Regions from separate parts of the Virgibacillus natechei genome, predicted to be linked through region 2. Evidence: predicted binding sites of a transcription regulator. Region 2 holds the regulator's gene; the other holds the start of a gene.

Region 1 (3,439 bases), 830 kb from region 2:
GGACCTTCTGCTAAAACCGCCCACGTCCTGTGGGCAATGCAGAAGTCACCACATCCTGTGGAAGTCCGCTACTCAAAGCTACGCCGCCTCGAACTTTCGACGCACAGGACGTGCTAGTGTCGGCGTTGCAGGCAGGACGCCTGCGACTTTAGCCGACCCGGTCCTTTTTATCCTCCTTTTTGAACACGTACTAGTAGAGCTTTAAACCATGAAGAAAAAAAGGTGGACGCAAATAAATTATTGCGTTCATCTTTTTTTGCAGATACGTAGGGATATTTATCTGCGTTATCAAATGTTAAAATAGTCTATCTTATTTCATTTAAAATTTTCTCAACCTTTGGTATAATAAAACAATCAAACATGTACTGGGGTTGATAGAATGGACAAGGAAGAATTAATTGCTCCAAAAGCCTATAATATTGCGAGTGAAATGGAACAGTATGCAGCAGACCCGAGCAGAAAAGCTTTAATTTGGCAGGATGACAATGGTCATTCGAAAGAGATAACATATGCAAATTTAATGAAAAATGTAAACAAAATTGGAAATGCTTTTCTTGAGAAAGGTTTAAAAAAGGGGGATAAGATCCTTATTATGGTTCCTCGTATTATTGAAGCATACGAGGTATACTTAGCGGCATTAAAAACGGGAATCATTATTATACCAAGCTCTGAGATGTTGAAGACGAAGGATTTGCAATACCGTGTTAACCATGGAGAAGTAAGTGGGGTGGTAAGTTATTTTCCTTTCGTTGACCAATATAAGGGTATAAATGAATATGATCAATTAATCAAATTCGTGGTTGGGGAGCCCGTGGAAGATTGGCACTTCATGGACAGTTTGAAAGAGAAGTCCTCCGATCAGTTAAAAATAGCGGATACAAGCAGCGGTGATATTGCATTTTTACCATATACATCTGGTACTACTGGTAATCCAAAAGGGGTTGTACATACACATGGATGGGGTTTTGCCCATTTGAAAACAGCAGCTCCAAATTGGTTGTCTATTAATGAAGGTGATAAAGTATGGGCTACAGCAGGACCGGGATGGCAAAAATGGGTATGGAGTCCATTTTTATCTGTGCTTGGATCAGGTGCAACAGGTTTTGTTTATAATGGAAAATTTGACCCGAACACGTACTTACGTTTATTACAGGATAATGAAATAAATGTACTATGTTGTACACCGACAGAGTATCGTATCATGGCAAAAGTCGATAATTTAACGGACTATCAGTTTCCAGCACTTCATAGTATGGTTTCTGCAGGTGAACCATTAAACGTCGAGGTTATTGATATATTTCGAAAGAATTTTGATATAACGGTTCGTGATGGCTATGGTCAAACGGAGAATACACTATTACTAGGGTTCATGAAAGGTATGGAGGTAAAACCAGGTTCAATGGGGAAACCTACTCCGGGTAATGAGGTCGAAATAATCGATGAAGACGGACAACCTGTTGCAGATAATGAAGTAGGAGATATTGCTGTTAAACTAGATTCCCCTGCATTATTCAGGGAGTATTATAAAGATGTCGAACGAACGAAAATGTCACTACGAGGCAATTACTATGTAACAGGGGATCAGGCTCTGAAGGATGAAGATGGATACTTCTGGTTTGAAGGACGTAAAGACGATATCATCATTAGCTCTGGCTACACCATAGGTCCATTTGAAGTAGAGGACGCATTGATTAAACATCCTTCTGTTCAAGAATGCGCTGTGATAGCAGCTCCAGATGAAGTCCGTGGCAACATTGTAAAAGCATTTGTTGTCTTAAAGGAAAATGTGACGGTGGATAATTCAGGTTTAGTTAAAGAATTACAGGATCATGTAAAACAACTGACTGCTCCATATAAATACCCAAGACAAATAGAGTTCATCAAAGAGTTACCGAAAACGACATCAGGGAAAATTATGCGTGTGGAGCTAAGGAAGAAGGAAAAGCAGCGAATTAATTAGCAGAGGAAACAGGTGAGAGCATAAAGTTCTTATCTGTTTCTTTTTTTAAGCTTTTCTAAACAAAACACTTGAAAGTCAAAATAGGTCAGGTTATAATAAATTCACAAGGTCAAAGATAGTCAAAGTCAAATTTGATTTAAATAATAAATGAAAACCCTAAGGAGGAATAGAAAATGCAATGTCAACAATGTGGTACGAACGCTGCCGCTATTAATGTAGCGATGCAAATCAATAATGAGAAAATAAACATGCATGTCTGTAATGAATGTTTCCGTGAAATTCAAAATCAAATGATGAACACAGATGACTTTTTCTCAGATTCATCAAAGGAAAATGCAGATAACGCATTTTCTAATAAATTTTCCCAGGGAAATGGTTCAAATAAAATGGGAACACAAACAAAACAAAAACAAGGGAACAATGGTTTACTTGACCAACTAGCAAAAAATGTAACAGACGAAGCCAGAAACGGTCAGATTGATCCAATAATAGGCCGCGATAATGAAGTTAAACGAGTTGTTGAGACATTAAATAGAAGAAATAAAAATAATCCTGTCCTTATTGGTGAGCCAGGTGTTGGTAAAACTGCAATTGCAGAAGGGCTTGCACTCAAAATTATAGAAGGAAACGTAAGCGCAAAATTGATGAAAAAGCAAGTTTATCTATTAGATGTATCATCATTAGTAGCAAATACAAGCATGCGCGGGCAATTTGAAGAGCGTATGAATCAATTGATTAAAGAATTACAGTCCCGTAAAGATGTTATACTGTTCGTTGATGAGATTCATCTGTTAGTTGGTGCTGGCTCAGCAGAAAGCTCGCAAATGGATGCAGGAAATATCTTAAAACCAGCATTAGCCCGAGGTGACTTGCAGTTAATCGGGGCAACAACGTTAAAAGAGTATCGTCAAATTGAAAAAGATGCTGCGCTGGAGAGACGTCTACAACCAATTATGGTTAAAGAACCGTCGGCAGAGGAATCGATACAAATTCTAAATGGTATTAAAGACCGCTATGAGACGTTTCATGCCGTGCGTTATTCGGAGGAAGCAATTCGTGCATTCGTAACGTTGTCTGGTCGCTATATTCAAGATCGCTTTCTACCAGATAAAGCCATTGATTTAATGGATGAAGTAGGGTCACGATTAAATATAAAAAATGCAGAAAAAGATTCGAATTCTATTGGTAATCACCTTGATGAAATAATCAAAGAAAAAGAAGAAGCAGCTGAAAAAGAGGATTATGAACGTGCTGCCAACCTTCGTTATCAAGAAATTCAACTTCAAAAGCAGTTAGATCAAGCGAAAGATGAGGCTCAAGATATCGATGTAGATATTTCAGATATTCAATTAATTGTAGAAGAAAAAACAGGGATACCAGTCACAAAACTACAAACAGATGAACAAGAAAAAATGAAAAACATCGCTGGAAATCTTGGTGGCAAAGTAATCGGACAACAAGAAGCAGTTGGCAAAGTTG
Region 2 (3,439 bases):
TGCTCTGTTCCAACATAAGAGTGTCCAAGTTTTCTTGCTTCATCCTGGGATAATTCCACCACTTTTTTCGCTCTTGGTGTATAGTGAATCGACTTCATTGGTTCTTTTCCAACACCGATTAGCTTCTCTACTTCTTCTTGAATTTTAGAAACTTCTAGCCCTAACGACTCCAATGCTTTTGCAGCAATTCCTTCTCCTTCACCCACAAGTCCCAAAAGAACATGTTCTGTACCAATATTGCTATGTCCAAGTCTTACTGCTTCCTCTTGTGATAAAGCTAATACTTTTTGTGCTCTTTCTGTAAAACGTCCAAACATCATATATTATTTCCTCCTATCGGTTCTCCAATTGTAATCGTTCGCGGATTAGTGTCGCCCTAAGTTTATCACGTTCATCTGCGCTTAATGTCGCCTTTGCATATTGTTGCAAAAATCCTGGCTGTGTAAGAATCATTAATTCATTAAGTATGTTACGAGAAACATTTTTTATCAAACCCAAATCAATTCCCAATCGTACATTTGACAAGCATATTGCTGCTTCATTTGATCCAATAACCCTGCTATAATCCAACACGCCATAGGAACGATAAATGCGGTCCTCTAACTTCGTACTTGATTGTTTCATTATATGACTTCTTGCATTCCTTTCATGCTCAATTAACTGGTTAACAACGCTCTGTAAGTCACCTATAATATCTTCTTCTGATTTCCCTAATGTAATTTGATTCGATATTTGGAAGATATTCCCTTGTGCTTCACTGCCTTCTCCATAGATCCCTCGAACGACGAGCCCCAACTGGTTAATCGCTGGTATCATTCGATTAATTTGTTTTGTCATTGCCAACGCAGGAAGATGCATCATAACAGAAGCGCGCATTCCCGTACCAACATTTGTTGGACAACTTGTTAAATATCCTCTTGTCTCATCAAAGGCATAGTTAACCTTTTCCTCCAGCCAATCATCCAACTGAAAGGCTTTTTCCAATGCTTTAGATAATTGGAAACCTGGAAAATAAAGCTGGAGACGAATATGATCCTCTTCATTTATCATAATCGATACCTGCTCATTTTTTGAAATGATGGTTGCAGCAGCCCCCTCGTTTTTTGATAAATGCGGGCTAATAAGATGTTTTTCTACTAATACACGTTTTTCGACATCTGATAAATCCTGAATAGAGATAAATGCAAAATCTTCATAATCCTGAAAAGACCGATGTTCATATTCCTCTTTGAAAAAATCACGAATTTCCGTTAACTTTACCCGATCAGCAAAAATAGGATAAGAAACGCTTGAGAAGTTTCTTGCAAGTCTGATACGACTACTTAAAACAATATCGCTATCCGGGCCTTCCTCACGCATCCAAGGACTGATTGCTTCATTCATGAATCGTTTTAATGTCATGAATTATCACCTGCTTCCGTATTGCCATTTTCTTGTTCCAATGCTCTAATTTGATCCCTTACCTTTGCGGCTTCTTCAAAGTTTTCTTCTCCAATTAATTTTTGTAATTCTGTTCTATAACTTTCCAGTTGTTTCTTTGTATGCAAATTGCCACCTTGACGTTTAGGTATTTTTCCATAATGTTGTGTATTCCCTGAATGTACACGACGAAATATTGGATCAAGTCGCCCAGAAAACGTATCATAGCAAGCTGCGCAGCCAAATTTCCCTAATTGTTTAAATTGCGAAAGTGTCATCTCACAATGGGAACATTTTAGCTCATTTTCTTGCTTATAAGCATTACTTTGCTTGCTTTCCATAATTGCAGAATCAAAGTTAAACAAGCCTGCAAGTAAATTATGAAGAGAATACCCTTCTTCTGGGGACGTCATATATCCTTTTTCCATTGCACACTCTTCACAAACATGGACTTCCTTTTTGTCGCCATTTATCACTTGAGTAAAGTGGAATGTAGCCGGACGCTGTTGGCATTCTTGACATTCCATTGTGTTTCCCCCTCACTTGATTAAGTATTTTAACTGAGCAAGCATAGCTGTTAACACACGAGCACGTACTTCATCCCGGAGAGGAAGCTGAAACGCTAGTGTATTTCTATCAATTCCACTCAACATTATTTTTGCTTCCCGCTCAGTGATTAAATTTTCTTCTAAAAGCCTATCCAGCACATCAATTGAAGCTTGTTGTGTAACTGTGGGGTTAATCATCTCTATAATTTCATCAATAAGTTCAGACTTTTCTTGATGTATAATTCGTATGATTCGAATGTAACCACCGCCACCACGTTTACTTTCTACTATATATCCCTTTTCCACAGTAAAGCGGGTGTTAATCACATAATTAATTTGCGAGGGGACACACTGAAACTGATCAGCAACTTCACTTCGTTTTATATCGATGGTATTTTGTCCTCTTGATTGCAAAATCTCTTTTAAATATTGCTCAATCACATCTGAAATATTACTCATGAGCCCACCTCCTCTTCGTTGTATAAGCCTTTGACTTTGACTATCTTTGACTATGCTTTTATTATACTCCAAAATATGTGAGATGCAAATACCTTGTTTTCTATTCCTACGTATTTTTTGCAAATAGGACTACATAAGTGCGGGAGTTGGAACTCGACATTTACGGCCTGACCAATGCTAACCTTTCTAAAAAAAGTAGCCTCATAAAAGTTGCAAACGGTAAGGTGGCTTGATAAGTATTTTCGAGCATTTCTTATTCAATAAAAATAGTAGCATTCTCAACCTATATATATGTTAGACAAAAAAAGGAGATTCAAAACAAAGAAAAAACTTTACAACATATTTAATGTGTAAAGTTCCCAAGTAAATTTGATTATTTTATCTCAGATATATTTTTAACATGCTCAATTTTGGAGATTTCTTCAACTAAAGCCACTCTATCCAAATTAGATTTCCGTTCAATTTTCACAAAGATATTTCTTATATTATTTTCTGACTTCGTAATTTCTACTTTTTTTATTACCGAATCGAACTTTTCAAATGCAGAGATAACTTCATTTATCTGTAGATCTGGTAAAGCTATAATTTCAATTAAATTTGAAGAATTTCCTTTTGTGAATAGTTTTTCAAAGTTATTCAGGAAAACCAAACTAAGTAAAATTATAAATGTTGTAAATATAGCTGCTCCATACATTCCTGCACCTACTACCAATCCTATCCCAGCAACTGTCCAAATTGAAGCCGCAGTAGTTAAGCCGCGAATCGTTCCTCCATATACAATGATCGTTCCTGCTCCAAGGAAGCCAATCCCACTAATAACATAAGATGGGATTCTTGCTGGATCAAATCGAATATTATTATATTCTTCTATAAATTCTTCGAAACCATAAAAAGAAAAAAGCATCATTAAGCAAGCTCCGACACCCACAAGAATATGTGTACGAAAACCAGCAGAATGATTATTCAATCCACGTTCAAAACCAATTATCCCTGATAAAAGCAATGCAATTAGC

The links. The regulator CtsR, encoded in region 2, represses protease genes until heat stress. The targets are predictions, from matches to a motif close to ATGGTCAATAAAGGTCAAACA.
Region 1: a site for CtsR is predicted at 2,066-2,086, ahead of OLD84_RS05555 (ATP-dependent Clp protease ATP-binding subunit). Genes of this name have one in related genera too.

What each region holds. Positions count from the first base shown of each region.
Region 1 covers NZ_CP110224.1:1,031,535-1,034,973, forward strand. The annotation lists gene mbcS (acyl-CoA synthetase MbcS) at 380-1,960, shown strand; gene OLD84_RS05555 (ATP-dependent Clp protease ATP-binding subunit) at 2,134-3,439, shown strand, end outside.
Region 2 covers NZ_CP110224.1:201,653-205,091, reverse strand. The annotation lists gene clpC (ATP-dependent protease ATP-binding subunit ClpC) at 1-320, opposite strand, end outside; gene OLD84_RS01250 (protein-arginine kinase McsB) at 334-1,401, opposite strand; gene OLD84_RS01245 (protein-arginine kinase activator protein McsA) at 1,398-1,946, opposite strand; gene OLD84_RS01240 (CtsR family transcriptional regulator) at 1,959-2,426, opposite strand; gene OLD84_RS01235 (MgtC/SapB family protein) at 2,800-3,439, opposite strand, start outside.